Regions from separate parts of the Lysinibacillus sp. A4 genome, predicted to be linked through region 2. Evidence: riboswitches for the same ligand, from Rfam matches in the RefSeq annotation. Region 2 holds a riboswitch; each other region holds the start of a gene.
The links. Region 2 has a riboswitch for S-adenosylmethionine ahead of metK (methionine adenosyltransferase). Riboswitches for the same ligand answer to the same signal wherever they lie in the genome.

Region 1 (7,935 bases), on a different contig from region 2:
GACTTTCTTCATTAACGAATGGACCCATTGTACGGGTATCGTCTCCATTTGGGTATTTTTCAATTTTGATAACTTCTGCACCCATATCTGCTAATACCATGGTGCAATAAGGACCTGCTAAGACTTGTGATAAATCGATAACCTTTAATCCTTGTAATGCTTGTTTCATTTAACCTCAGTCCCATCCTGTTTGACTAATGTGATATTACGTAATCCTTTGACAGAGGTGGAACCTGCTAATGCGATGGAAACCTTTAATTCATCATAAAGATTGGTCATCACCTTTTCGACGCCTTGTTGTCCTTCAAGGGCTAACCCATAGACGAAAGGACGTCCAATTGCAATGGCATCTGCTCCTAAAGCAAGTGCTTTTAAGGCATCCATACCACGATACACACCACTATCTAATATAATAGGAATTTGTCCATTCACAACTTTCGCAATAGCAGGAAGGGCATCAAGTGAACCAATTACGCCATCTAATTGACGGCCACCATGGTTTGATACAATAATGCCATCAATACCATTGTCGATAGCAAGCTTTGCATCTTCAGGATGTAGAATTCCCTTCAATAAAATAGGAAGGTTAGTACGTTTTTTTAACGCTCGAACATGCTCCCAATTAAGCGTTGGGTGGAAGACATTTTGCAAGACACCTTGTACATAGGACTCGAATGAATCATCAGGTAAAGCGGCTGTAAAAACAGGATCATTCATATAATTACCTCTTGCATAGCCTAGCTTCAATGGTGAAAATTGATTGCGTACATCTTCTTCACGCCAGCCAAGCATTACGGTATCGACAGTTAAAACGATCGCTTCAAATCCAGCTTTCTCCGCACGTGCAGCCATACTAAAAGCAATTTCTTCATTAGTAGACCAATATAATTGAAACCATTTTGTTGCGGAAGGGGCAGCCTGAGCAACTTCTTCAAGAGCAAAAGTGGAAACAGTGCTTTGTATATAAGGGATATTTAAAAACTGGGCAGCACGTGCAACGGCAAGCTCACCTTCATCGTGAACCATTCCATTCATGCCTACAGGAGCAAAAAGCAAAGGAGTTGGATATGTTTTACCAAACAAATGAACCGATGTATCAACGTTTGACACATCATTTAAAAATCGGGGAACAATGGAATACTTCTCAAAAGCTGCACGATTATTGCGCAGTGTTTGTTCACCGCCAGCACCTGAACGGATGTAGCCAAAAGGGCCAGCTTCGATTTTTTTCGCTACGGCCTTTTCTAAATCTGCAAAGCAAATGGGAAAGGGGGCTTGTGCAGTGATATTTTTTAAGAGTAGATCGCCATCAGTTATGTTTGTCATCATTACTACCTCACTTATTTATTGAAAATAGGCTTTCTTTTATTTAAAAAGGCTTGTATACCTTCGTTATAATCGTCTGAACTAAATGAATCCAAAACTAACTGTGCCAGCTCATCGTTTTCTTCATTTTCACCATCAACAATTGCTTGGATAATTTTTTTGATGCCTGCGTTTGCAATGGATGATTTACTTAATAAATGTTCAGCGAATTGCAATGTCGCCTCATTAATATCCTCTGGTTCGTGGAGGGCCGTGATTAAACCAATATTTTTTCCTTCTTTAGCTGTAAAAATAGTAGCTGTGTACAAAATTTCCTTTGCCTTAGCGACACCAACAATATTGATGAGACGTTTCGTGCTTTCTAAATTATAGACAATACCTATGTTTGCAGCGGTGATGCCTAGCTTACTCTTAGGTGTTGCTATTCTAAAATCACAAGCGTTTGCTAACTCTAAGCCACCACCAATTGCTAAGCCCTGAATCATAGCAATTGTCGGGTGCGGAAATTTATAGAGAGCATCGATCGCCTTTAGAGCCAATTCATTATAGGCTTTGGCATTGTCTGTAGCATAACGAACATCTAAAAATTCGCTAATATCTGCCCCAGATGAAAAGGCTACTTCATTGACACCGCGAACAATTAAAAGTTTGATGGAAGAATCTACACGGAGTAGCTCTAGTTGGTCTACTATGGCTTGAAACATTGCCCTTGATAAAGAATTTCGTTTATCTGGGCGGTTTAATACTAACGTTGCAATATAGCCATTTTTCTCTACATAAATTTCCTTTGTCATCTTCATTCTCCTCTTAATCTTTTTTCAACTTCGCGGCGAAGCGGTTACCAATGGATTGAATGCTCTGTACAAGGATGATTAAGATAAAGACAGTTGCATACATCACATCAACCTCATAGCGTAAATGACCATAACGATAGGCAAGGTCACCTAAACCACCAGCACCAACCATTCCTGCCATTGCTGTTGCACCAATTAATCCTATTGTGGCAATTGTTAAGCCTAAAATAATAGATGGTCGAGCTTCACGTAATAGGACATGCCAAATGATATGGCGACGTTTAATACCCATGGCTGTGTAGGCTTCTACCACTCCTGAATCCACTTCTAAAAGCGCAGATTCCATCAGTCGTGCAATATAAGGAGCTGTGTAAACAACTAGCGGAACGATTACACCTTTAACACCAATTGTTGTACCTACAATTAACTTAGTAAAAGGTAAGATGAAGAATAATAAAATGATAAATGGAACAGAGCGAACAATATTGATAAATAGATTAAAAAACTGATAGAAAAATTTATTTTCAAAGGATTGTCCTGGTCGTGTTAAAACGATTAATAGCCCTAATGGAATGCCAATCAGAATGGAGAACAATAATGAAATTCCGACCATTTGAAATGTTTCGATAATTGCTTTGCCAATAACATCTGACCAATCTGTAAAGAAACTTTGGATACTACTCATTGAACGCACCTCCTAATTCTTCCACTGCCACGCCATTTTCTGAAAAATACGTTAACGCTTTTTGGACAATCTGCGTCTCGCCATGTAAATGCACCACAATATTGCCGACAATACCGTTTTTTAATTCAATAATATTAGCTGTTAAAATATTTGGTTGCACATCGTATACCTTAGTGACTTCTGCTAATAATGGCTTACCAGTACTTTCACCAAGGAATGTTAAACGGATTACACTTCCTGAAACATTTAATTGCTCAATAAGAGAAGGGGATAAATTACGTTGTGAAATTGTATTCAAAAACTTTCGCGTTGTAGGGTGCTTTGGTTTTGCAAAAAGTTCAATCGCTGTGCCGAATTCTACAACTTTCCCAGATTCTAGAACAGAAACCTCATCACAAATTTTTTGAATGACATTCATTTCATGTGTAATGAGCAGAATTGTAATTCCTAATTCACGGTTAATCTTTAACAACAATTCAAGAATGGCTTCCGTTGTTTCAGGATCAAGTGCACTTGTTGCTTCGTCACTAAGTAAAATTTCTGGTTCCTGTGCTAAGGCACGCGCAATAGCCACACGCTGTTTTTGACCACCTGAAAGTTGATTGGGGTAACTGTCTAGTTTATCTGTTAAACCGACAATTTCAGCATACTTAGCTACTCGGCTTTTTACTTCCGCCTCTTTATAGCCTAGTAGCTTTAAGGGAACTGCAATATTATTGTAAACTGTTGCTGTTTTTAATAGATTAAAGTGCTGGAAGATCATCCCGATTTTTTGGCGTGTTTGACGTAATTCGTGAAGAGAAAGGGTCGTAATGTCTACATTGTCTATCACTACTTTTCCTGCTGTAGGACGTTCTAGTAGATTAACGCAACGAATGAGTGTACTTTTACCAGCACCACTATAGCCGATTACACCATGAATTTGTCCCTTTTTTACGTGAAGATTGATGCCATCCACAGCTTTTATGATGCCTTTTTTCGACTTGAATTCTTTTGAGATATTTTGTAATTGAATCATGCGATTGTATGCTCCTTTCTCTACCTTCTAAAAAGCAAGAATCTGCTCGTTTTCCTATAGAGGAATTTCGGCAGATTCTTCGGCTTATAGAAGCTTCCTGAATGTATTACCAACTAGGGATTACTGAACCTTTGAATTCCTCTTCGATGAATTGACGTACTTCATCAGATTGGTAGGCCTCAACGAACTTTTTAATTGTTGGATCATTTTCATTTTCAGCACGCACGACAATATAGTTTACGTATGGAGAATCAGTAGATTCCAATAAAATAGAGTCATCTTTAGGGTTAATGCCAGCTTCTAATGCAAAGTTTGTATTAATAGCTGCTACATCTACTTCACTAAGTTGTTTAGGAATTTGAACGGCCTCTAATTCAATGAATTTTAAATTCTTTTTGTTTTCTTCTACATCACGGATCGAGGCTGTTAAGTCTGCGCCCTCTTTTAACTTAATATAGCCAGCTTCCTGTAAAACAAAGAGGGCACGGGCTCCATTCGTTGGATCATTTGGTAAGCCAAACGTTGCTCCGTCAGGAATGTCATCAAAGGATTTATATTTTTCTGAGTAGATACCCATTGGATTTAAAATCGTTTTGCCCACTGGTACTAACTCTGTATCATGATCTTTATTAAATGTATCCAGGAAAGGCTCGTGTTGATAGCTGTTCGCATCAAGATCACCTTCAGCTAAGGATGTATTAGGTAAAACATAGTCAGAAAATGATTTTAGCTCTACTTCTAGCCCGTTTTCTTTTGCTACTTTAGCAGCTACTTCTGCAATTTGTTCGTGTGGACCAGAAGTGACGCCTACAACGATTTTCTTTTCATCAATTCCTTCAGCTTGGCTTTTACTATCTTCTTTAGAGCCACAGCCTGCTAAAGCTGCTACTAATGTTAAACTTGCTAAACCTACTAAAAATTTATTTTTCTTTTTCATGAAAATACCTCCAAGATTGTTTTTATCGGTTTTTTGAAAATAAAAAAACTCTCTTACAAATTAAGAGAGGCTCATGAAAAGATGTCCTCTCTTATCTATCAAACGAAGATCGTTTGCAGGATTTAGCACCTTCCTTTAAAAAGGAGGTTGCCGAGCTTCATAGGGCCAGTCCCTCAGCTACTCTTGATAAGAGATTTATAATATTTTTTTGTAATTCCGATAGAACTAATATAATTTATAGGGTATAGTAAGTCAATAAATAATTTTTAAATTTTTTATATAATTATAATATTTCGACACAAAAGAGGGATAACAATGTCTGTAAGAGTTAATTATGGTATAGGTTCATTTGGTAAGGTTATTAGTGCTCGTTTTCTAACGGGAACAGATATCATTGAAGGGATTGAAGCGCTTTGCGAAGAGAATAATATAGAGTCAGCAACAATTGTAAGCTGTATTGGCAGCTTTCAAAAAAGTAGCTTTGTTTATTTAGTGCCAGATGCAACAGCTCAAATTCATGTTCGTTTTAGTAATGTGATTGAAAAAGAGGGACCACTAGAATTTATTCAAGGTTCAGGTGTGGTGTGTAAGCGAGATGGTGGATATGAGACACATTTCCATGGTTCTATGAGTGATCAATGTGGTGTAGTATCGGGTGGGCATTTAATAAAAGGGGGAAATCCTGTTATAACTGCTGACATCGTGTTGGCAGAGGTACAAGGTATTCAACATATTCGAAAATGGGATGATGAAACAGGTCATGTTCAATTTTATCCATTAGAAGATGGTTTAGGGCAACCAAGGAAAATTGAAAAATAGTAATAATCCTGTAGCTAGAGATAGCTACAGGATAAGGCACATTATCTATTAAACAATTGTAATTGCTCGATTCTATGGATTGCTTCACGTAAGCGCTCCTCACTAACTAGCAACCCTACGCGCACATAGCCTTCACCATATTGACCGAAGCCATTACCTGCTGCTACAGCGATATCAGCTTTTTCGAGCAATAGATCAGCAAACTGTTCACTTGTATAGCCTAGTGGTACAGGGAGCCATGCGAAGAAGGAGCCTTTTGGAGCCGTAACATGCCAGCCAATTCTTCTAGCTTCTTCAATGAGTACATTTCGGCGACGCTCATAAGTAGCTCGTAGTTCATCCGCACATTGCTGGGAAGCTGTCAGTGCTACTGCTGCAGCTTGTTGAATGGCAGGGAACTGACTACAAAACAGATGATCCTGAATAAGATTAATAGCAGCAATAATCTCGGCATTCCCTACAGCGAAGCCTATACGCCAGCCAGCCATATTATAGGTTTTCGATAATGTATACATTTCAACTCCTACTTCTTTTGCACCATTTGCTTGAAGGAAGCTAACTGGTTTATTACCGTCAAATCCTATTGCCCCATAAGCAAAATCATGTGATACGATAATATTGTGTTCCTTCGCAAAGCGAACGGTCTCTTCAAAAAACGCAAGTGATGCTGTACCACCTGTAGGGTTGTTTGGGTAATTTAAGTAAAGAAGCTTTGCCTTTTCTTTCACTTCATCAGGTAATGCATGATAATCAGGTAAGAAATCATTTTCAGCAAAAAGGGGCATTACTTCAAAATTGACGTCTCCTAGTACGACACCTGATAGGTAATCTGGATAGCCAGGGTCTGGTAAGAGCATCGTGTCACCAGGGTTTAACACAGCTAAAGGTAGCTCTACTAGACCAATTTTTGTTCCACCAAGAATCGCTACCTCTGTATCAGGATCTAGTTCTACCTGATATTCACGTTGATAAAAGTCGGCCGCCGCTTGGCGTAATTCAGCGAGACCTCTAAATGGTGAATATTTGTGGTTTTGAGGATTTTCAGCCGCTTCCTGTAATGCTTGAATGATGTGAGTAGGCGTTGGCTGATCGGGATTTCCTTGCCCAAGGTTAATGACATCACGCCCTTCTTCTAGGGCCAAGTTTACTTTTTGAACGAGTGCTGCAAAAAATTGAGTGGGTAGTTGCTGTAGTTTTTTAGAGAATTCCATGCATAATCACCTTTTTCAGAATATAATAATTATTATTGAAGAATATGAAGCAAATAGTATTACTTTTTCTGTTAATTGTCTAGAGGAGGAATAGAGATGAAAATCGGTTGTATTCAATTAAATGTTGGCTTTGGCAAAGTGGAAGAAAATTTTGCACGTGCTGAAGAGAAGATTCGAGAAGCTGCAAAACAAGGGGCAGAAATTATTGTGTTACCTGAAATGTGGAATACAGGCTATGCTTTGGAAAAACTACCTGAGCTAGCAGATATCGATGGTGAGCGGACACAAGCCTTTTTAGCTAAACTAGCTAAGGAACTAGATGTACATATTGTAGGTGGCTCTGTTTCAACAAAGAAAGGCGACAAATTTTATAATACGATGTATACCTTTGATCGTAATGGAGAGCTTGTAGGGGAATATAGCAAGGCACATCTTTTCCGTTTAATGGACGAGCATCTTTACTTAGAGGCAGGGAATGAAATGAATCGTTTTGCTCTAGGTGACATTGAAGCTGCTGGTGTTATTTGCTATGATATTCGCTTCCCAGAATGGTTACGAGCCCATGCATTACAAGGAGCAAAGGTATTATTTGTACCAGCGCAGTGGCCAACTCCAAGGATTGACCATTGGAAAACATTGCTACAGGCTCGGGCAATTGAAAATCAATGTTTTGTCATAGCCGTTAATCGTATTGCAAAAAAGATAGAAAACTTTAATGGGCAATCCATGATTATTCAGCCTTGGGGAGAGGTACTTTGGGTTGGTGCTGAGGACGAGGAAGTAGCGGTGATCGATGTAGACTTTTCTATTGTTGATGAAGTACGTGGAAGAATCCCTGTTTACGATGATCGCAGACCTGGACTGTATCAGGATGTAGTTGTGAAAGGGTAATAAAGGGCACGCTTAGGAGGGGAGATAGCCTTTTAAGCGTGCCAACTTTTTTCTAGCTCTTATCCTCGATCAATGAATTGGCTAGTAGCATAAATTCAAGTGTAATGCGGTTATGCCCATTCATAAAATTTTTGCCTAGTAAACTTTCAAGCTTTTTTAAGCGGTGATAGAGTGTTTGACGAACAATAAATAATTGATTCGCTGTTTGCTGTTTAGAGCCATTTGTTTGTAAATACACCTGCAATGTTTCGAGA
Region 2 (7,935 bases):
ATTGCACTAAATGTTTTAAAAGGCAATCTAAATGTTCATTCTTCAGAGTCACTATTAATTTTGACGGATAGCCACAAACAAGACATCGCGAAAATTTTTTATGAAGCTGGACTGTCAATTACTGCAAATACAATGTTCATGGTGATGCCCCTGTTAGAGAAATCCGGGCAGGAGCCAATCCATGCAGTTTCTGAGCTTATGGCTAATGCCGATGTTGCACTGTGTATTACCTCCCACTCCCTAACACATACACTGGCTCGTAAACATGCCTGTGAAAAGGGTGGACGTGTAGCAACAATGCCAGGGGTAACATTGGAGATGCTGGAGCAAGGTGCCCTTCATGCAGATGCACAGGAGATCGAAGCTACGGTAGAAAAATATGCCCTTTTACTTGATACGGCTAAAGATATTCGTATTGTCAAGGATGGCCATGAGCTGATGTTTAGTGTAGAAGGCCGTTTCGGAATACGTTCCACAGGGGTTATTCGTCAACCTGGTGAGTATGGAAATATTCCTTCAGGAGAATCATATATTGCACCAATAGAAACATCTGCGAATGGAGAGATTTTAGTAGATGGCTCTATTGCTAATATTGGTGTTTTAAAGGAGCCATTATTATTAAAAATAAAGAATGGTCGCTTAGAAGAAGCAGTCGGTCCTGATGGTCCACGACTACTGGCATTACTTGGTGAAGGCAATGGTAGAGTCATTGCAGAGTTTGGCATCGGAGCCAATAAAAGTGCCATCCTATGCGGCAATGTATTAGAGGATGAGAAGGTGTATGGGACCATCCATATCGCATTTGGCAGTAATGCGCCATTCGGTGGAGCCAATGCATCAGATGTTCATATTGATTGTGTTGTGAAAAGTCCTATCGTCTATTTTGATGGTCAGCAAGTAATCTAAAGAAAAGCGTGTCTTCCTATGAAGCACGCTTTTTTCATGCTTTACAAGACTGTAGCTTAGGGTTGCTTGTCATTGTAGGTTTACAATATAGTTAATATAGATGAATAGGAATGATGTTTAAATTCTGTCCATAAAATAGAAGTATGATGAAGCAAGTAACTTTTGTTTTGCAACAAGAAAGAACGTGAGGTTGAAGAGATGTTAACATTTACAGATTTACATGGCCTACAAGTAGATTTGAGTTTTACAAGAGGCGAATTTAAAGTAGAACCTAAACACGTCCTCGTCCTATTAAAGCATGAAAATAAATGGTTATGTACTGTCCATAAACGACGTGGTGTAGAAGTGCCAGGAGGGAAATTAGAAGAAGGCGAAACCTTAGAGGAGGCGGCGATTCGAGAAGTTTTTGAAGAGACGGGTGTTCATGTGAAGAACCTTCAATGGTTTGCAGAGTATGCAGTGTATGATGAAATCGTTTTTTGTAAATCCGTTTTCACTGCACAATTTTTAGCGCAAGAGGATATAGAATTTGATTTAGAAACGTCAGGCATGCTTTGGTTAACCGATGAAGAATTTGCTCAGCATCCTAACTTGAGTTTTCACATGAAGGATGAGGGGATGAAGAAAATGCTGGAGGAGCTGAAACATCGTGACACACAATGGTGATATTATCGAAAAACGCCCCTATCCTTCACCAAATCCAGCTATACGTTTAACGGAAATAACCTATCTTTCAATGGGCTTACGTATAAAAGGACTATTAGCAGAGCCAAAGACAGAAGGTACATATGATGGCTTTTTATATTTAAGGGGCGGCATGCAAAGCATTGGGATGGTAAGACCCTCTCGTATTGCACAATTTGCGGCGCAGGGCTTTATCGTATTTGCCCCATATTATCGTGGGAATCGTGGGGGAGAGGGTCGTGACGAGTTTGCAGGGGCAGACCGTTACGATGCGGTCTATGCCGTAGATGTACTCAAACAATTCTGCAATGACAATATTCATGTTTTTGGTTTTTCACGAGGTGGTATTATGGCTCTGTGGACAGCTATTTTAAGGAGGGATATTACTTCTGTTGTAACATGGGCAGGTGTTTCTGATGCAACAGCCACTTATTGGGAACGTACAGATATGCGCAGGATGATGAAGCGCGTTATCGGAGGAACACCTAATCGTGTACCAGAAGCGTATGATGCAAGGACACCTCTTTTTGAGATAGAGCGTATAACAGCTCCCGTTCTTATCATTCATGGCTATCGTGATGAAAATGTGGATATTGAACATGCCAGACAATTGGCATTTTTTTTAGAGGAAGCAAATAAATCATTCGAAACTTGGTATGATCTTACCTATGCACATCAATATCCACCAGCAAAAAATCGTGAAACTGTTCGTGCTCTTTGCAAGTGGATGAAACAGCAATAAAGCATAGAGAAAACAAAAAGACAAAGGGAACGAATTAATTGTTCCCTTTGTCTTTTAAATAGATGTTATTTTAATGGACCACCAAGTGTAGTGATGGCTTCAGAAACGTTTGAGAATTTCTTGAAGTTTTCGTTGAATAAGCCTGCAAGCTCAGCAGCTTTTGCATCGTATGCAGCTTTATCTGCCCAAGCTTCACGAGGATTTAACACTTCTGAAGGTACGCCTTCAACTGCTGTTGGAATGTGTAAACCAAACACAGCATCTTGTGTTGTTTCAACATCTGCTAATTTACCATCGATTGCTGCACGGACCATTATACGTGTATAAGAAAGTTTCATACGGCTACCTGTGCCATATTCGCCACCAGTCCAACCAGTGTTTACTAAGTATACCTGTGCCCCATGCTCGTCAATTTTTTGTCCTAACATTTCTGCGTATACTGTTGCAGGAAGTGGAAGGAATGGAGACCCGAAGCAAGTAGAGAATACTGGTTCTGGCTCAGTCACACCACGTTCAGTTCCAGCAAGTTTAGAAGTGAACCCGCTTAGGAAGTGATACATTGCTTGTTCTTTAGTTAATTTACTGATTGGAGGTAATACACCAAATGCATCAGCTGTTAGGAAGATGATTGTTTTTGGATGACCTGCAACAGAAGGATCAACGATATTTTCGATGTATTGGATTGGATAAGCTACACGAGTATTTTCTGTTAGTGATCCGTCATCATAGTCACAAATACGCGTTTCTGGATCAACAGCTACGTTTTCTAATACAGAGCCGAAGCGAATCGCATTGTAGATTTCTGGTTCTTTTTCAGCAGAAAGGTTGATTGTTTTTGCATAGCAGCCACCCTCAATGTTGAATACACCATTATCAGACCAACCGTGTTCATCGTCACCGATTAGCTTACGATCAGGATCAGCTGATAACGTCGTTTTACCAGTACCAGATAGACCGAAGAATAACGCTACATCGCCAGCTTCACCAACGTTTGCTGAGCAGTGCATTGAAAGAATACCTTGTTGTGGTAATAAGTAGTTCATGATACCAAAGATAGATTTTTTCATTTCACCAGCATATTCTGTACCACCAATTAAAATAATTTTCTTTTCAAGTGATACGATGATGAATGTTTCAGAAGCAGTACCATCAACCGCAGGATCTGCTTTAAAGTTAGGAGCTGAGATGACAGTGAAGTCAGCAACATGAGAAGCTAATTCATCTGCTGTTGGACGGATAAATAATTGATGAGCAAAAAGATTGTGCCATGCGTATTCATTAATAACTTGAATGCTTAATTGTGAATCTTTGTCAGCACCTGCAAAGCCTTTGAATACGAATAACTCGTCACGTTCTTTTAAATATTTTATTACTTTTACATATAGGTTATCGAACACTTCAGAAGAAATCGGTTGGTTGACTTTACCCCAGTCAATTTGATCTTTTGTGCTTTCTTCTTCTACCGTATATTTATCTTTAGGTGAACGACCAGTGTATTTGCCAGTTTCTGCACGAACTGCGCCATCTACTGTTAACATTGCTTCACCACGAGATGTAGCTTTTTCTGCTAATTGTGGTACTGAAAGTTGAACATTAATGTTACCGCCGTTTAATAATTCCTTCAGTTCGTTTGCAATTTCTACTGAATTCATCGATTAAATACCATCCTTTTTTATAGTATTCCCTTGATTTAGAGGGATTTTTTCTTAATTTCAAAAATAGTATAACACAATTGCTTAAATAATCTATACTAATTAAGAAATTATTTTAGAGTTTTTACCACTTTTCAATAAACTGACAAAAAATAATGTTTTTCGAGTAGAATACCATCAATCCTACTGTAATTAGGCACGAAAATTGAGCCACACATATGTTACCACAAGTAGCTAGGTATGTTGTAGGGATTAATTTGCTTCTATTTACATCATCATCCAAGTATGAAAAGTTTTTGTGTAATAAGTTCTTTCCTTTCTATACAGTAATACATAAGAAAATATTTGACAACGTTCGACCTTTTCAGTAACATGAGATTGAACGGATACTCTTATCCCGAGCTGGTGGAGGGTCAGGCCCTGTGAAACCCGGCAACCTGCATGAACTATTTCACGACATGCGTTGGTGCCAACCTGATGCAAGGGAACATCCCTTGAACGATAAGAGTGAAAGGTTACGCAGTCATTATTCCTTTCCTCATGTAAAGTAACGTGAGAAAAGGATTTTTTTATTGTTAAAAATCAATGTAAAGGTAAGTATATGTAGTTCTTTCCTTATTATAATGACGGATCTTTCGAAATCCTCGTGTTAAAAGCAGCAGTAACGGCTTGAGAGTTCAATCCTTAGGAGCGGACTTGACATGGGTAATGAGTACCGTATTCATACACAACTACTTATTGTAAGAGTATTTAGGAGGAAAACCAAATGACAAACCGTCGACTGTTTACATCAGAGAGTGTAACAGAAGGACATCCAGATAAGATTTGTGACCAAATCTCGGATGCCATTTTAGATGCTATTTTAGCAGAAGATCCAAATGCACGTGTAGCGTGTGAAACAACTGTAACAACAGGATTAGTATTAGTAGCAGGAGAAATTACTACTTCTACTTATGTGGATATTAAAGGTATTGTTCGTGACACTGTAGCTGAAATTGGCTATACACGAGGTAAATATGGCTTTGATGCAGAGAACTTAGCGGTGCTTGTGGCAATTGGCGAACAATCACCTGATATTGCCCAAGGTGTTGATCAGGCATTAGAGGCACGTGAAGGCTCTATGACAGATGCTGACATAGAAGCAATTGGTGCTGGTGACCAAGGCTTAATGTTTGGCTATGCATGTAATGAAACACCAGAGCTAATGCCATTACCAATTAGCTTGGCACACAAATTAGCACGCCGTTTAACAGAAGTACGTAAATCAGGGGAACTTGCCTATTTGCGTCCTGATGGTAAAACGCAAGTAACGATTGAATATGATGACAATAATGTACCGGTTCGCGTGGATACAATTGTTATTTCAACACAGCATGATGAAGAAGCAACACTTGAACAAATTCAAGCAGATTTAAAAGAATTTGTTATTGCACCAGTTGTACCGAGTGAATTATTAGATGCTAATACGAAATACTTCATCAATCCAACTGGCCGTTTTGTAATTGGTGGGCCAAAAGGTGATGCTGGATTAACAGGGCGTAAAATCATTGTTGATACATACGGTGGTTATGCACGTCACGGTGGTGGTGCCTTCTCAGGTAAGGATGCAACCAAGGTAGACCGTTCGGCGGCATATGCAGCACGTTATGTAGCGAAAAACATCGTAGCAGCTGGCTTAGCAGAGCGTGCTGAAGTGCAACTTGCCTATGCGATTGGCGTTGCTCAGCCTGTTTCCATTGCTGTCGATACATTTGGCACAGGTAGAGTGAAAGAAAGCGAAATCGTTGAATGGGTACGCGAGCTATTCGATCTACGCCCAGCAGGTATCATTAAAATGCTTGATCTTCGTCGTCCAATTTATAAACAAACTGCTGCGTATGGACATTTTGGTCGTACAGATTTAAATGTACCATGGGAGCAAATTGATAAAGCAGACGCGCTACGAGAAAAAGCACGTTTATAAACTATTGAACTAAAGTAATGAAGTCATTAGAAAATTATTCTGATGTATTAATAAGCAAAGGGGCAACATTGCTCCTTTTGTTTTTTTTACAAAAATACCTCGCTAGGATTCGTGAACATATTCGGTACACGAAAACGCGAGGGATTTTTTCGTTAGTATTGATTTTTTGTGTAGGTTATTTATTTCTGAAGTGATTTATAATATTGACCTTTTTCTGCGTATTCTCGTACGATGCGTTCCATATCCTCTTTATCTTCAGCATTTAATTCTCGGACAACTTTTGCTGGACGACCTAATGCTAAACTATTTGGAGGAATGACTTTACCAGGAGGTACTAGGCTTCCAGCTCCAATAAATGCACCTTCTCCAATCTCAGCTCCGTCTAAAATAATGGATCCCATACCAATTAAGGCATTTTTGCGAATTGTACAACTATGTAAAGTGACTTGGTGTCCAACTGTTACCTCATCTTCAATAATGAGCGGATATTTTGGGCTTTGGTGTAAACAGCAAAGATCCTGGATACTGACACGTTTACCAATAATCGTTGGGGAAACATCACCACGAATAACCGTATTAAACCAAATGGTTGTTTCGGCGCCAATTGTTACGTCGCCCGTAACAGTTGCGTAATCAGCAATGAAAACAGACGGATCGATCTTTGGCGTTTTATCTTTAAATGGATAAATCATGAAAATCGCCTCTTTTCTTTCTATAATGTAGTATTATCGTATCAAATACGCAACTTTATGGAAATATAAAATTAAAATGTGCTATTTATTTCGATATAATCAAAGTGTAATTATTTTTTAGGAGGACTATGTAATGTGGAAATGGGAAGCTGATGGACAAGCAAAAGCTGTGATTGCTATTCTTCATGGTGCTTATGAAAATCACCGTTGGTATGCATGGCTGATAGAGAAATTAAGATTAGAAGGCTTCCACATAGTCATGGGAGATTTACCGAATCATGGGGGTAATGCAAGGTTTGCTCGAGTCCATGATGAAGACTTCAAATTGTACAATAAGTATACAAGAAACCTGATTGAAAATGCTTTTTCATATAATTTACCAACCTTTGTAATAGGGCATGGACTAGGTGCAACATTAATCCTCCATACACTGCAAAAGAGACAATATGAATGTGCAGGCATTATTTTAACATCACCTTGGTTGCAACTAAAGCTATTACCAGGTAAATTAACAAATGCTTTAACAAGTCTAAGTGCGTTAACGGCCAATGTTAAATTGACACATGATATTACATTAGAGAAATTAACGCGTAGTGTTGAAGGCAGAGAAGAAATGAAAGATGATGTACCGCTCATGTCTGTTGTTTCTGTGAAATGGTATCGAGAACTTCAGCAGATGATGAAAAATTTAGTGATGCTGCCTAAAGGTGAAATGCCTAATATGCCAATGCTAATTATGACAGCTGAGAAGGATAAAATTACGGACACTCGCCAAACTCGAAATTGGCTTCATCAACAGGAATTCACGGAATTTCAGTTTAAAGAATGGGCAAATTGTTATCATAATTTATTTCATGAGGGAGAGCGCGAAGAGATTTTTATGTATATACGAGATTTTATTAATAATGCTCTTCGAAGAATTGGTTATATAATTAAATAGGTTTATACCCTTCCATTTACTAGGTTACTTACTTAAATATTGTTACTTAAAAATAATATTGTAATTTTCAGAAAAGTGTAATACTATAATGACTTAAAGTAAGGTAATTCAAATTGGAGGGGTAAAATGGATGTAATTGTAGAGAAGTTGAATGGTATTTTATGGGGACCATGGTTTATTTATGGCATCTTATTAATTGGGTTATTTTTCTCAATTATTACAAGGTTCCTACAAGTAAGGCACATTAAAGATATGTTTGTTTTAATGTTTAAAGGGGAGAAGTCAGAAAAGGGAATATCTTCATTCCAAGCAATGTCTATCGCATTATCAGGACGTGTAGGTACAGGTAATATTGC
Region 3 (7,935 bases), on a different contig from region 2:
TTCTACAACGAATGGTTCAACATGGTTAATGGCCTTCCAACATCTTTTCGAGGGACGTGCTTCGGCCGTATTTGTCATGCTAGCAGGAATAGGGACAGCCTTAATGACTCGTCAGGCTAGAGAGAGTAAGGACCCAATCCTTCTTCGTCAAAATCGACTTACTTTGTGGAAGAGGGCGCTTTTGTTATTTACGATAGGGATTATATTATATGCAATCGGCTGGACAGGAGATATCTTACATTATTATGGCGTGTATATGTTTGTTGCTGCTTGTTTGATTGCCCAATCCAAGAAAATGATGATCTTCATAATTGGTGCCATCCTTATCCTTTCACAATGGCTTCAAATTCAATTTAGTTACCTTGCTGGTTGGCATCCAACATATGTGCTACTAGAGTATCTTGATTTTTGGACACCAGCTGGATTTATAAGAAATTTGATGTTTAATGGCTATCATCCACTATTCCCCTGGATTTGCTTCTTTCTGATAGGGATGGTAATGGGCACATTAGATTTAACAAATCATACATTAAGAAAAAACTTACTGGTGATAGGCTTATTGCTAGTCATCGTGACTGAGACTTGTTCAACGTTATTCATTAAGATGACAACCATTCATTTATTAGATGTAGAGAGTGCATTGTATTTATTTGATACAGGACCGATTCCACCGAATATGATGTATGTCCTCTCTAATTCGGCTTCGGCTATTGTTATCATTGTTGGCTCCATCTATCTTGTAGAGACATGTAAAAATAAAGTTATTCAATCTTTCATATTAACTGGACAAATGTCTTTAACGCATTATGTTGGCCATGTTGTTATAGGCATTGGAATACTAATTATTTGCCAAAAGCTGGAGAACCAAACACTTGCTTTTTCCATGCTGTATGCCTGCTGTTATTTTTTAGGATGTGTCGTGGTTTCTGTATGGTGGAGGACTAAACATCATCGAGGCCCACTTGAATTCATGATGAGGAAATGGAGCTTGTAATAAATTAATGGATTGCCATCTATTTCTCACTGACTAGGCATAAAATACTTTAGGTATAGGGAGTCTTTTAATCTAAACGACATATTGCATAGTATTCAACTAGGTTTTCTAATATTTTGTATTGACATTCCTATAGCAGAATTATAGAATTATTTTCAAGAAACGCAGTACTCTTATCAAGAGAGGTGGAGGGACTTGGCCCAATGAAGCCTCGGCAACCGAACAACAGGTGCCAAATCCAACAGATGGTGTCTGAGAGATAGGAGGGGCTATCAATCAGTTTGATGCGTTGGCCTCTTTATGAACAATAAGGATAAAAAAGAAGGGGTGTATCGTATGGCTCAGTCAGTAAAAGTAGATGATAAGAAACTAGAGGCAATTGCGAAGGCGATTCAAAATCTTGAATTTGGTGAAGTGCATATTACGATTCAAGATGGTGTGATTGTGCAAATTAATAGGCTTGAAAAGCAGAGATTTCCGCAGAAAAAATAACAATGATTTCAGTAGAACTTATGTCAAACGGCCACCTATAAGCATGAAGGATTTCCTGTGCTTACAAATGGCCCTTTTTTTGTGTAAAGGCTAGCTATAAAAGCTTTTTGGTATGGGACCGATATGACGGCGATGATAAAGCAAAGGCTCTTTTTGAGCATTTGTAATGTCTACGACCTGCCCAATAAAAATGGTATGGTCGCCAGCATCGATTTGCTGAAATGTTTTACATTGTAAATTAGCTGCTGTATCATGTAAAATCGGTAGTCCTAAAGAGGAAGTTGACCATTTTGCTTGTGCAAAGCGATCAGGGATTTTACTGGCAAATAGTGTACATAAATGCTCTTGATCACTCGCTAAAATATTGACCGCAAAATTTGGCGAAGTCGTGAAATAAGGATGGAGCTGAGATTTTTTATCGAGTGACCACAAAATAAGGAGCGGGTCGATTGAAACAGATGCAAAGGAATTGACGGTTAAGCCAATCGGTTTTGTGTCATGACATGTCGTGACAACTGTTACGCCTGTAGGATAATTACCTAATGCCAATTTAAAAGCAGCTACTAAATCTGTCATTCAAATCACCTCTTTATGAAATTAGTGAACGGAGTTTGTAGGTAAACGAAACTTTTTTTCATATCCTACTAGTAACTCCTTTTCTTGAGTAAATTTTAAACTAATCAAACATACAGGTAAAGGTAATGGGGAAAGAAAGGGGAATGGCCATGACTTTATATTTTGATCATTTGGTTCATCAAGTGGAATCACCAGAAAATATAAAGGTTTTCTTCAATAAACGAAATGTCCATACAGTGAATGGTGGGCAGCACACGATGTGGGGGACTTATAATACGTTAAGCTACTTTGGCTTAAGCTATATTGAACAAATTGCTATCTATGATCGTGATTTATTTGAGCAAGCGGCACAATACCCATATTCCCTACATTATACGTTTAAACGTGATCAAGAGCGCCAGGGATTTTCTCGAATTGCTCTGCGCACAAAAAATATTGAGGAAGAGGGTCGACGCTTGCGAGCATTGGGCTATGAAGTATATGGACCAGATGCATGTAGCAGAACAAGACCAGATGGCACTGTGGTAGAATGGAAGCTATTGCATTTTGGTAAGCCAGATCTGCCAATTGATTTTCCATTTTTGATTGAATGGGCGGAGGCAGATGAAGAGCGTTTGGTTCAATTAAAGGCAAGTGGTGCCATTGATGTCAAACAGGCTATAACCATGGAATCCGTCCAATTCTACGTCAAGGACATGCAGGCAACAGTACAACTGTGGCAAGAGGTGTTACAGCTACCAGTGCCTACGCAATATGAGCAGTATATGTCACTACAGCTACCGAATATGCGTTTAGATTTCTATGAGGAAGAGAGCGCGATGACAATGACACTTGGTCATGTCAAAGAGGGACCATTTGGTGTGACATTAAAGGATTCTAAACGAACAAAGGAAACTTTAGTTTGCCCTGGTGCTTTTTATTGGATAAATCGATAAGGAGAAAAGGCTGGAACATCACTAACAGGGACCTTCATTAAGCCGAATAATCTTTACATTAACAAACATGATAACTAGAAAAACCGAACTATTCCGAAACACTTCGTAAGCGTTTTAGTGGATAGCTCGGTATTTTTATGGGCTGAAACACTTTTGCTCTCGCCTTTTTACATAAGTATTGAAAAACAAAACCATCAATAGAATTTATTATGCTGGCTACTTGCTTTCCTGTGGATTTAGCGTTATAGAGGAGACCCTGGAGCGAAATCACCCCCTCACCTTGCTAAAAAGTTTTAGCAGTGACATGATCTTTAATTCAACAATATGGAAAAATCCACTTCATCAGAGAAGTGGATTTTCGTTGCCAATTATTATTCAATTGTCATTTTTTTCGGTGTTTCTGTACCTGTATACCAATCAAATTCAATTTCAAATGAATGCTTGTCGCCCTTTTTTGTATAGGAGTATTCGATTTTGAGCTGTTCACTTGGGCTGACAACTGTTGGCTCTGTGTCTTGAACAAAAGTGAATTCACCATTTTCTTTAAGCTTTTTTGCAATCGTTTCCAGTGTTGCTGCAAATTCTGCTACACTTTGTCGTTCTTTATGCTTCAAAATAACTTCAGTCATGGGTTTATTTTGTTTTTGCATCGAGATCCCTCCTTACGTATTGTTACTTCTATTATAACATGGAGGGGGCATTCAGCTTATAAAACAATACAAAAAGCGGATGAAGGAAACGATGCATTTCCTAATCCGCTGCTAATCTGGAACTACATGGATAGCCCCATTATGCTTATAGTTTTACAACATTTGATGCTTGGGGTCCACGATTGCCTTCCACAACATCAAATGAAACCTTTTGACCTTCTTCAAGTGTACGGAAGCCTTCCTCCTGGATGCCCGTAAAATGAACAAATACATCTTCGCCATCATCACATTCAATAAAGCCATAACCTTTTTCATTATTGAACCACTTTACGATCCCCTGTTGCATAAGCATTCGCCTCCAATGCGCTTGAATGTAAAATAAAGTTAAATAAATGGTGCACTCATTGAGAAAATGTGAAAAAATTGCATTTTCTCTTAGAACATACAGGAATTGAACAAAGATGTCAATTGATTGACGAAATGCTTGCATATCTGGCTTTCTTTTTTTTCACAATTAAGACTATAATGGAAATGAACAACATAGAAAGTAGGATGCCAAATGACAACGAAAAATCAACCATTATCAGATTTAGAAATCGCTAGTCAAGCAGTGATCAAACCTATTACGGAAATTGCCAATGCTGCGGGTATTCCAGAGGATGCTCTTGAACAGTATGGCCGCTACAAAGCAAAGATCGACCCATTAAAAATTACTGCTCAGGGCGAGGATGCAAAGGTAGTATTAGTATCAGCTATTAGTCCAACCCCAGCTGGTGAAGGAAAGTCGACTGTGACTGTTGGACTAGCAGATGCCCTTCATCAATTAGATAAGAAGGTGATGGTCGCATTACGTGAACCATCATTAGGTCCAGTTATGGGCGTAAAAGGTGGCGCAACTGGCGGAGGTTACGCACAAGTTATACCAATGGAGGATATTAATTTACATTTTACTGGCGACCTTCATGCGATTACAACAGCTAACAATGCTTTATCCGCATTTATTGATAATCATATCCACCAAGGTAATACACTTAACATTGATCCACGACGCATTATTTGGAAGCGTGTCATGGACTTAAATGATCGTGCCCTTCGTAAGGTAGTGGTGGGATTAGGTGGTCCTGTTCAAGGCATGCCGCGTGAGGATGGCTTTGATATTACGGTTGCCTCTGAAATTATGGCAGTATTCTGTTTAGCAACAAGCATTGAGGATTTACGTGAGCGAATCGCTAGTATCGTGATTGGCTATACTTTCGAGCGTGAGCCTGTCTTTGTGCGTGATTTACAGGTAGAGGGTGCCTTAACACTATTATTAAAAGATGCCTTTAAGCCAAACCTAGTTCAAACATTAGAGGGAACACCTGCTATTATCCATGGTGGTCCATTTGCGAATATTGCTCACGGCTGTAATTCCATTATGGCGACACAAACCGCTCGTAAGCTAGCTGATATTGTGGTGACAGAAGCGGGCTTCGGCTCTGATTTAGGTGCTGAAAAATTCATGAACATTAAAGCTCGTAAGGGAGGCTTTAAACCAAGCGCAGTTGTCATTGTAGCGACAATTCGTGCCTTAAAAATGCATGGAGGTGTACCGAAAACAGCGCTTGTAGGCGAAAATGTGGAAGCACTTCTACAAGGGATTGAGAATTTAGCTAAACATGTAGATACAGTTCGTACATTTGGCGTTGAACCAATTATTGCGTTAAATCGTTTTATTACGGACACAGAGGCTGAGCTAGAAGCCGTTCTAAACTGGTGTCAAGAAAATCATGTTCGCATTGCCCGTACAAATGTCTGGGAAGAGGGCGGTAAAGGTGGTCTAGCCTTAGCTGAGCAAGTACTAGCTGTGCTAGAGGAAGAAAACAACTTCTCTCCTTTATATGATATAACGGAGTCGATTGAAGAAAAGGTACGTACGATTGTGCAAAAGGTATATGGCGGGAAAGATGTACAATTTACAGACCAAGCCAAAAAACAAATTGCCCAAATCGAAAAATTTGGTTGGGACTCCCTTCCAATTTGTATGGCGAAAACCCAGTATTCTTTATCAGACCAACCAAGTTTACTTGGTCGTCCAGAAGGCTTTACCATCACAATTCGTGAAGTTATTCCAAAGCTTGGTGCAGGCTTCTTAGTTTGTCTAACTGGCGATATTATGACAATGCCAGGACTTCCAAAAGCACCAGCTGCTCTACGCATGAATGTCGACAACGAAGGACATGCGGTAGGATTGTTCTAAATGATATTAAAAGCTGCCTACTTAAATCGGCAGCTTTTTTTTATTGATAATTTTGGTAAATTTGGTTCGTTGGAAGTGGCCTAACTCATCGACTATCTACAATGCAAACATGGTATAAAAGTGAAATTTCGGATGCTTCCTGCCTCTACCCCTTGAGTAAAAATTCGCAAAAATTAATTTTTTTAAGTGATTTTAAGATTCTAGTGAAAACTAGGATCTTTTTTATGTTGCACAAAAATCACGAGAACTTTCCTTATATAAATGTATTTGGTATTTTTTATAAATAGTTCTCTGATATTGGAAAGATAGAGCGGGTTTTTACAACGAAGGACAATTGTCAAATGAATTTTTATTTAAAAAATACATTGAATTTTCTTTTTCTTTTAAATATAATTTATTTAATTCTAATTCGGAACACTGTACCGATTATAGGAACACGGAGGGATGAAGTCTTGAAAATCGCAACAGATATTGGCGGTACTTTTACTGACCTAGTTTTCACAGATGAAAAAGGAAATCTTCATTTTGATAAGGGACATACGACACCTGGTCACTTTGAGGATGGCATATTAAATGTATTAGGACGACATGTAACGGAAGATTCTTTCATTGAATCATTTATTCATGGATCGACGGTTATCATCAATACATTAACGGAAAGAAAAGGGGGCGTAGTTGGGTTAATTACAACAAAGGGTTTCCGTGATGTTATAGAAATTGCTCGTGGAAATCGACCAGACTTATATAACTTTAAATATAAAAAGCCAGAACCATTTGTAGAGCGTTATTTACGTCAAGAAATTGATGAGCGAATTGATTTTAAAGGAAATATTATGAAAGCGCTTAATACCGAGGAAGTTGACGAGATCGTATATAAATTTAAGGAATTAGGTGTTGAGGCGATTGCCATTTCCTTGATACACGGCTATAAAAATCCAATTCATGAACAACAGTTAAAAGAAGCCATTTTAAAAATTTGGCCTGACGTATATATCACACTTTCAAGTGAAACGATTAAAGAATACCGTGAGTATGAAAGAACAAACACAACAGTCCTTAATTCTTATGTAAAGCCAATTGCACATGCCTACTTAAAAAGCCTAAAAGAGAAATTAAGCACAATTGGCATTACAGACCATTTAAAAATTATGCAATCGAATGGCGGGACTACAAGCTTTGATAAAGCAATGGAGCTACCAATCAACCTCGTTGAATCTGGACCTGTAGCAGGGATGTTTGGGGCAGCTAAATTAGGTCAACTTTTAAATGAATCGAATATCATAGCTTTTGATGTTGGTGGGACGACAGCAAAATGTTCGCTTATTACAGATGGCAAAGTCAATGTTACAACAGATTACTATATTGAAAGAAATGAAAAATTTGCGGGCTATCCAATTAAAACACCTGTAGTGGATATTGTGGAAATAGGAAATGGCGGTGGCTCTATCGCACGTGTAGATCAGTTTGGCTCATTAAAGGTTGGACCAGATTCTGCTGGGGCAAAGCCAGGGCCTGTAGCATACGGCTTAGGGAATACACAGCCAACAATTACAGATGCCAATGTTTATTTAGGAAGATTATCCTTAGCAAACTTTGATAACCCAGTATCCATTGACAAAGTGGAGGAGGCTCTTGTTGAAGCAATTGCGAAACCATTTAATGTGTCAGCAGAAGAAGCAGCACAAGGTATTTTAGATATTGCAAACTCCAATATGTTAAATGCACTGAAGCTGATCTCTATTCGTAAAGGCTACGATCCTGAAGACTTTACAATGGTGGCATTTGGTGGTGGTGGTCCACTACATGCGATTAATTTAGCAGAAGAGCTTGGTATGAAAAAAGTCATTATTCCTTATGGCTCGTCCGTCTTCTCAGCATTAGGAATGATGATGACCGAATATCGACAAGATTACATTCAAACAAGTTTAATGAACTTTGACAAAGTCCATCTTGCGGCTATTCAAGAAAATATTGATCAAGTCATTGCCAATGCCTATGCAGATGCACCATTATCAAAGGATCATTATTATTTTGAAATTAATTATGATT
Region 4 (7,935 bases), on a different contig from region 2:
ATTTTCCGAATGTGAACAGCTACAATATTTTCAGCATTATAAGCTTCCTCATTCCAAACACGTTCATAAATTTCACGAATCGAAAACACACGCCCTGCATTTTTCATTAATAGTTCTGTAATTTTATATTCTATCGGGGTTAGTCGAACTGGTTCTCCTTCTAGTACAACCTCTTTTGCCTCTTCATCAAGAATAAGTCCGTCTATTTCCACTTTTGTAGCTCCCTCACTATACGTTCCTAGCTGAACATAACGGCGCAGCTGAGATTTTACACGTGCCAACAGCTCTAATGGATGAAATGGCTTTGTTACATAATCATCTGCTCCAACCGATAATCCATGAATCTTATCGCCATCCTCCGCCTTTGCACTCAGCATGATAATGGGAATATTGCGCTCTTCCCTAATTTTAAAGGTTGCTGTAATTCCATCCATATTTGGCATCATGATATCTAAAATTATTAAATGTACTTCATTGTTCTCTAGCTTTTTTAATGCATCTAAGCCATCTGCTGCTTTAATGACATGATAGCCTTCATTTTTTAAATAGATTTCAATACCATCACGAATATCTTGATCGTCATCTGTAACAAGAACTGTTAATTTCGTCATGATATACACCTCGCTCTCAAATATAAGTGTATCTTTTAAATCTTAAAAACCAGCTATTATAAAAATGAAGAATTTCTTAAGGTTTTAGCTTTTTTCTCCCACCCAATGTTAAAACAACAATGCCACCTAAAAGCATCGCTACTCCAAGCCAGGAAACTATACTTAAGTGTTCTCCAATTAAAAACACACCAAGAATTGCAGCAGTCAATGGTTCAGCTAATGAAAGTGTTACAGCTGTGGATGAACTAATTTTTTGTAGTCCTCTTAAAAACAGGAAATACGCTACGCTTGTACACATAATCCCCATAAATAACATTGTCCATAAGTTGTGCGCATTTACTAACCAGGAAAATCCACCTTGTATAGAAAACGGCAGTAAAAACAAAGCGCAAATGGAGAATGTCATAGCAACTGCGGGTAACGCTTCTTCTTGTGCCATTAATTTTTTACTTATGTTTGTGTAAAATGCAAAGGATAAACCTGCACAAAGCGCTAATGTGAATCCGCCAACGTGAACAGACTCCTCTCCATTATTCATAAACAATAAAAGACATCCGATAATGGCCATCAATGTAGCAAGTCCCCATACTGCTGTGGGACGTGTTTTCCATACTAGCCACTCTAATACACCAGAAAACACTGGTGCACTACCAATAGTAGCAACAGTTCCAATGGCTATACCTGTTAGACGAATTGATGAGAAGAAAAGACCTTGGAAAAACGCAATACTAGCCGCAGCTAAAATTGTCCATTTCCATGACCACCTTAAAAAATTAATTTTCCTCATTATAATCGTAATAGCTAATAATAAACTGCCACCAATTGCAGAACGAATCGTGGCTACAGCTATTGGAGATACCTCTTCATCCAAATATGTCTGGGCAGTACCTGTCATTCCCCATAGAATAGCTGCTAGTAATACAAACAATGAATTTAACATTTTTCAGCTCATCCCCGCTTCACATCTTTCTCCATACTAATCATACATATTTATCCAAAATCAAACAATTATCATTTTTACTTTTCTTTTAATTCCAATAGTATGTTTTCTCATGAATGGACGTTATAATAAAAACAGTAAAAGGAGCGAATCGTATGTACAAATCAATTGAAGAGACAGCTATTGATCTTGGTATGCCTGAGGATCAACTAATGCGTCTAATTTACGAAGGACGCATCCGTTCTGTTTACGATGGCCAACAAATTTTAATCAATAGTGGACAATTCAGCACTTATTTTAAACAATTGGAACGTATAAAAGAGGAAATTGAAATTTGGCGTGCTACTCCTATTCCAGAGGACATAGACGTCAAAGATGAAGACTAAAAGCCCACCATTCATACAATTGAACATTGTTGAATGGCGGGCCTTTTTTAAAGCTTTTATTAGATTGTCACAACAAATCCTGCTCTTTTCCCAATGATTTCAGCATAATCTTCTACCATGACACTCGCTGTTGGATACATCCCTGCTCCAGGACCGATTAATGTTAATGTACCAATATAGTTAGTCTCTAATGCCACCGCATTGAACACATCATCGACTGGATAAAGTGGATGCTCTTTATCAACTAGTTGAGGACCTACTTTTGCAATAATCTTACCGTCAGCTAGTTTTTCCACTTCAGCAACATGGCGGTAACGAAGACCCTTTTCACATGCTTCATGAACTTGTTCAGCAGAGATACTATCGATCCCAATTACCTCTACATCTGACCAGTCAGGCTGCTCACCAAAAGCTAAGGCACTTAATATCATTAATTTTTTAAATGCATCCTGCCCAGATATATCATTATATGGATCTGCTTCGGCATAACCTAAGCCTTGTGCCTCTTTTAAAGCTGTTTCGAACGACCAGCCCTGTGCACGCATTTTTGTTAAAATATAATTACATGTGCCATTTAAGACACCTTGTATACGACTTACATCATTTACAAGTAAGATATTTTTCATTGTTTTTATAACAGGTACGCCACCAGCGGTAGTAGCCTCATAGCCTACAAAAACGCCATTAGCTTTTGCAAGATCCTGCAACTCCAAGCCTCGTTTGGCAAACATCACTTTATTGGCAGTAATAACATGACATTTATGTTCCACCGCTCGCTTTAAATAACTGTATGCAGGTTCTTCGTTCACAATTGCTTCAAACACTACCTGCATACCTGGCTCTGCTAAGACTTCATCCATACTTGTTGTCATTAAATGTGCTGTACCTGGTACACGTTCACGACTAGCATCTGTCACTAAAATCTTCGCTACCTCTAATTCAATACCTAATTTATTTTTTAGCTCTTCTCGTTTTTCATTTAAAATATGGTAAATCCCCTGACCTACCGTTCCAAATCCTAAAATCGCTGCCTTTATAGTTGCCATTCTTGTTATTCCCTCCAACTTACATTCCGCAGTTTCATTAAAGCTAATTTTCCATGGGGTTGTGTCATGACAATTTGACACCCACCGCAGTCTTTAGCCAACAACTCTCTTTGTATGAGTTTCGCTATTTCTATATGTGTTAGGATACATACAAATTCAAATAATTCAAAATTTAACTTAAAGAAAATTGTAACGCAAATACACGCTTTGCACAAGAAAAATCTTTCTAGGAAGGACATTTGTTTTCTCTAGATGTGCAAAAGAAATCGGTTTCATTCCCTTTATTATACGTTTTATTAATCAATCTATAAGATTTGAACAAATATTGACTATTTACATTTCAATATATGAATGTCTTTCTTCTATTATATATATGTATGCTCAGACACTCATAACAATCCCTTTAAAGAAAAAACTCATTCCCTGTAGCAGCAGAGAATGAGCTTAAAAATATGAGGGGGTTTTAACTTGCTTTTGAAAGCAATTGATAACGATATTGTGCTAAAGCTTGTTGAACAAGACTAATCTCTTCTTCTGTAAAATTTGGTATTGCATACGTACGTTCCACTAATTGAAATGTACCATACTTCAAGTAAAACTCTGTCGCAGGAAGTGAGATATGGCTCACACCGTACTGTTCATATGCCTCAAATACTTCCTTTACAGTAAAGTCCTTTTCAGTAAAAACATGTTCTTGAAATGCTGTATGACCAAATACTTCCTGCCATTTTCTTTCGACTGATGTAAGAAGGTGTTGAATGGATTTATTGTTGACAAATACATGCCCTTCATTTAGCTCATATATTAGATAGGATACAATGTTTTGCGCACTATAGATGTTACCCATTTTAAACACTCCTTTATCATCAGTTTTTGGGAAGAGTAGTCACTGGCTAGGCAACTACTCTTCTATATATTCAAAAGTGGGGGAGCACTTATGAAACATTTACCTTTTTTAAAAAAATTTTCGTACTGTTAACTTATTTCCTAGTATATAACATGGATTTAAAAAAGTCAATAATACATATAAAATTACTTGGTATTATTTTTTATAAGGTTCTGATAATTAACGGGTGCAGTAATAGATTGATGTAGCAACGTTTAACGCATTACCAAATGAGGCTAATCGAATGAGAAAATACGTTAACGTCACAACATCTTACCATTTGCTTTAAACTTTAAACTTTAAGCTTCTACTGTTTGTTCAGTTGTTGTAGCCTGTGTAATGGCTTGATCTAAATCAGCAATAATATCCTCTACTGCCTCTAAACCGATGGATAAGCGAATGAGCGACTCGGTTACACCAGCTTGAACTAATTCGTCTGCTGATAGTTGCTGATGAGTAGTGGAAGCTGGATGAATAATTAATGACTTTGCATCACCTACATTTGCTACATGTGAAAATAATTTCACGCTATCAATAAGCTTTCGCCCAGCTTCTCGTCCACCCTTTATGCCAAATGTAAGCACTGAACCGAAGCCATTTCTTAAATATTTTTTTGCTAACTCATGTGTCGGAAAATCTTCTAGGCCATTATAATTTACATACTCCACAGATGGGTGGTTTTGTAAATACTCAGCCACTGCCAATGCATTTTCATTGTGTTTAGGGATACGCAGATGAAGCGTTTCTAACCCTTGCAATAAATTAAAAGCAGCATCAGCACTTAATGTTGGACCAAAATCACGTAATAATTGTACACGTAGCTTTGTAGCAAAGGCAGCAGAAGCTGTATCAATTCCATAACGTAGACCATGGTAAGAGGCATCTGGTTCAGTAAAACCAGGGAATCGACCGCTAGTCCAATCAAACTTACCAGCGTCTACAACAACGCCCCCTAAAGTTGTACCATGACCTCCTATCCATTTAGTTGCTGAATGAACTACAACATCTGCGCCGTATTCAATAGGTGTAGAACCGTAAGGAGAAGCGAACGTGCTGTCAATAATTAATGGTAGACCATTATCATGTGCAATTTTAGCTACTGCCTCAATATCTAAAACCTTTAAACTTGGATTACCATAAACCTCTGCAAAGACAGCTTTTGTTTTATCAGTAATCGCTGCTTTGAAATTCTCTGGGTTTGTTTCATCTACAAAAATTGTTTTAATACCATAGTTTGGCAATGTGTTAGCAAATAAATTATACGTACCACCATATAAAGAACTAGCTGCTACTATCTCATCACCAGCTCCAGCTAGATTTAAAATGGAAAATGCGATAGCTGCTGCACCAGATGAAAGTGCTACTGCTGCTGTTCCACCTTCCAATAAAGCCACACGTTTTTCAAACACATCAACTGTTGGGTTGGTAATTCGTGTGTAAATGTTCCCTGCTTCCTCTAAGGCAAAAAGACGTTGCGCATGAGCAGTGTCTTTAAATACGAAAGCAGTTGAGCGATAGACTGGAACTGTGCGAGAACCCGTCACTGGGTCTGGCTCTTGACCACCATGCAACAGCAATGTTTCTGGTTTAAAATTTGTCATTGTGTACCTCCAAATGGTTATTTTTTTACGATGGTACCGGAGATGAGGAGGATTTTTCTGTAGAAAACAAAAACCCTCTTCAGCTAAGAAGAGGGTTGCGGTTGCAAGTTTTCCTCCCCTTATCTGCCAGATCCAAGTAAGAATCTGTAGGAATTAGCACCTTAGTAAGCTCATTGCTTACTGGTTGCCGGGCATCATAGGGCCTATCCCTCCGCCGCTCTTGATAAGAGTATGAGATTCAATTTCCATCGTTGTTACACAGTATAAACATAGAGTTTTTTTCTGTCAACATGTAAATTTTATTTTTTCCGAAACTTCTGTCTGCTCTTATACGTAATATGAACGCATACACTATTTTAGAAAAAATTTTGAGAGGAGTATTTTTATGGTAAAAGCCGTGATCATTTTTCTTATGATTGGCTATTTAATAGGCTGTATTCACGGCTCTAAAGTAGCCCAATTTTTATCGGGGGTTGATTTAAAAAAGGCTGGCCACGGTAATGCTGGTGCCTCTAATGCTACTCTTTCCCTCGGCTGGAAATATGGCGTTTTAGTAGCCCTCATCGATATAGGGAAAGGCGTTGTGGCTATTATAGGTGCACATTTTTATCTAGCGGACGCCATTCATTTAACAGAAGAACAGATTTGGCTGCTTACTTATATTATGGCTGCTGGGGTTATTTTAGGTCATAATTTCCCATTCTACATGGGCTTCAACGGCGGGAAAGGAACGGCCTCCATCATTGGTATTTTACTTGCTGTTGATTGGAAGATTGGTTTATTTGCACTTATTTTATTTGTTATTTTATCCTTTGCAACAAATTATTTAATTGTTGGTGTGCTAGAATTTTATCTCGTGTTTTGTACAGCAACTTATTTATGGATTCCTGGCATTGGTCCAACCATTATAGCTCTTTTTCTTTTTGGCATAGCCATCATCCTGCATCTTGAAAATATTAAACGATTAGTCAATGGCACAGAGCCTAAAGTAACTTCTGCCTTTAAGAAAAAGAAATAATATTTTATGGATATTTTTGTATTTTTTGTGACCATGTATTTTCTCTTTATCTACTCATATTGCTGTAAAAAACACCATTTTCACATAGATTTTTATCTACAATAAAATACATATATTCTTATCTTAATAAAACATTATACAGGCCGATGTTATGGATAATAATCGTCATTTTTATCGTAGAAAGGATGAGGAAATATGTCTTCACCAAAGCAAGCAGCTACAAAACTTAATTTAAAGCCACTATGGATTGGCTTGGCATTCGCGTTACTTATCATTATTACCTTTTTACCTAATAATGGTGATTTACCTATAGCTGGACAACGAGCTCTAGCCATTTTAGCTTTTGCAGTCATCCTTTGGGTTACAGAGGCCGTTTCATATCCTGTAAGCTCGGCCATGATCATTGCACTAGTAACTGTATTACTAGGACTCGCTCCGTCAATGGATGATCCAACTACAGAGCTAGGAACAGCTAGCGCATTAAAATTATCTTTAAGTGGCTTTAGTAATTCTGCCGTTGCTTTAGTAGCAGCAGCTCTTTTTCTAGCGGCAGCAATGCAAATTACTAATCTACATAAACGACTTGCTCTTTGGATTCTTTCACTGGTGGGAACGAAAACAAAAGCTATCGTATTTGGCGCTATTTTAGTCTCTATCGTCCTCGCATTTTTTGTACCCTCTGCTACAGCACGAGCTGGCGCGGTAGTACCGATATTGCTTGGAATGGTTGCAGCGTTTGGTTTACCACGTGATAGTCGGCTTGCTGCCTTGTTAGTTATTACTTCAGTACAAGCCGTTTCCATTTGGAATATCGGTATTAAGACTGCAGCAGCTCAAAATATGGTGGCCTTAAACTTTATCCAAGAGCAATTTAACGTGGATATTTCATGGGGTGCTTGGCTACTTTATGCCGCCCCCTTCTCAATTATTATGTCTATCTTTTTATTTTTCATTATGATTGCTTTAATTAAACCTGAGACTAGCAATATCGAAGGTGGTAAAGAGGTCATCAAAAAACAGCTTGCAGAGCTGGGCCCATTAAAGGCTCCTGAAATTCGTTTAATCATTACATCCGTAGTTTTACTATTTTTCTGGGCAACTGAAGGAAAGCTACATCCATTCGATACGACAACAGTCACAATTATTGCTATCGCTATTCTATTAATGCCCAAAATCGGTGTGTATTCATGGAAGGAAGTTGAGCCCCATATTCCATGGGGGACAATTATCGTCTTTGCGGTAGGTATTATGTTAGGAACCATTTTACTGAATACGCAAGGTGCTGCATGGTTATCAGATAAAGTTTTCGGTTCACTTGGGCTAGATACTATGCCTTTACTAGCAACCATTGCACTCGTAACTTTATTTAACATTTTGATTCATTTAGGCTTTGCAAGCGCAACTAGCTTAGCCTCAGCACTTATACCTGTGTTTATCGTTTTAGCCT

Region 1: linked by a shared signal. The riboswitch ahead of NY607_RS12095 (MetQ/NlpA family ABC transporter substrate-binding protein) and the one ahead of metK (methionine adenosyltransferase) in region 2 are both predicted to bind S-adenosylmethionine.
Region 3: linked by a shared signal. The riboswitch ahead of NY607_RS02990 (YezD family protein) and the one ahead of metK (methionine adenosyltransferase) in region 2 are both predicted to bind S-adenosylmethionine.
Region 4: linked by a shared signal. The riboswitch ahead of NY607_RS11680 (O-acetylhomoserine aminocarboxypropyltransferase/cysteine synthase family protein) and the one ahead of metK (methionine adenosyltransferase) in region 2 are both predicted to bind S-adenosylmethionine.

Annotation. Positions count from the first base shown of each region.
Region 1 covers NZ_JANWTB010000005.1:207,596-215,530, forward strand. Annotated here, with positions in the region: gene NY607_RS12070 (CaiB/BaiF CoA transferase family protein) at 1-169, opposite strand, end outside; gene NY607_RS12075 (alpha-hydroxy acid oxidase) at 166-1,326, opposite strand; gene NY607_RS12080 (enoyl-CoA hydratase/isomerase family protein) at 1,341-2,120, opposite strand; gene NY607_RS12085 (methionine ABC transporter permease) at 2,134-2,805, opposite strand; gene NY607_RS12090 (methionine ABC transporter ATP-binding protein) at 2,798-3,823, opposite strand; gene NY607_RS12095 (MetQ/NlpA family ABC transporter substrate-binding protein) at 3,930-4,760, opposite strand; SAM riboswitch class I at 4,849-4,953, opposite strand; gene NY607_RS12100 (PPC domain-containing DNA-binding protein) at 5,076-5,579, shown strand; gene NY607_RS12105 (pyridoxal phosphate-dependent aminotransferase) at 5,621-6,790, opposite strand; gene NY607_RS12110 (carbon-nitrogen family hydrolase) at 6,887-7,681, shown strand; gene NY607_RS12115 (PucR family transcriptional regulator) at 7,734-7,935, opposite strand, start outside.
Region 2 covers NZ_JANWTB010000003.1:577,174-585,108, reverse strand. Annotated here, with positions in the region: gene NY607_RS08245 (aminopeptidase) at 1-906, shown strand, start outside; gene NY607_RS08240 (NUDIX domain-containing protein) at 1,105-1,572, shown strand; gene NY607_RS08235 (alpha/beta hydrolase family protein) at 1,556-2,332, shown strand; gene pckA (phosphoenolpyruvate carboxykinase (ATP)) at 2,398-3,984, opposite strand; SAM riboswitch class I at 4,374-4,492, shown strand; gene metK (methionine adenosyltransferase) at 4,751-5,947, shown strand; gene NY607_RS08220 (gamma carbonic anhydrase) at 6,127-6,639, opposite strand; gene NY607_RS08215 (alpha/beta hydrolase) at 6,773-7,579, shown strand; gene NY607_RS08210 (alanine/glycine:cation symporter family protein) at 7,706-7,935, shown strand, end outside.
Region 3 covers NZ_JANWTB010000001.1:512,461-520,395, reverse strand. Annotated here, with positions in the region: gene NY607_RS02995 (DUF418 domain-containing protein) at 1-994, shown strand, start outside; SAM riboswitch class I at 1,165-1,260, shown strand; gene NY607_RS02990 (YezD family protein) at 1,331-1,486, shown strand; gene NY607_RS02985 (flavin reductase family protein) at 1,577-2,062, opposite strand; gene NY607_RS02980 (VOC family protein) at 2,212-2,997, shown strand; gene NY607_RS02975 (amphi-Trp domain-containing protein) at 3,369-3,647, opposite strand; gene NY607_RS02970 (cold-shock protein) at 3,793-3,993, opposite strand; gene NY607_RS02965 (formate--tetrahydrofolate ligase) at 4,207-5,886, shown strand; gene NY607_RS02960 (hydantoinase/oxoprolinase family protein) at 6,339-7,935, shown strand, end outside.
Region 4 covers NZ_JANWTB010000005.1:107,472-115,406, reverse strand. Annotated here, with positions in the region: gene NY607_RS11705 (response regulator transcription factor) at 1-611, opposite strand, end outside; gene NY607_RS11700 (DMT family transporter) at 688-1,551, opposite strand; gene NY607_RS11695 (MerR family transcriptional regulator) at 1,707-1,937, shown strand; gene NY607_RS11690 (homoserine dehydrogenase) at 1,997-2,983, opposite strand; gene NY607_RS11685 (hypothetical protein) at 3,447-3,830, opposite strand; gene NY607_RS11680 (O-acetylhomoserine aminocarboxypropyltransferase/cysteine synthase family protein) at 4,169-5,470, opposite strand; SAM riboswitch class I at 5,587-5,700, opposite strand; gene NY607_RS11675 (glycerol-3-phosphate acyltransferase) at 5,856-6,488, shown strand; gene NY607_RS11670 (DASS family sodium-coupled anion symporter) at 6,684-7,935, shown strand, end outside.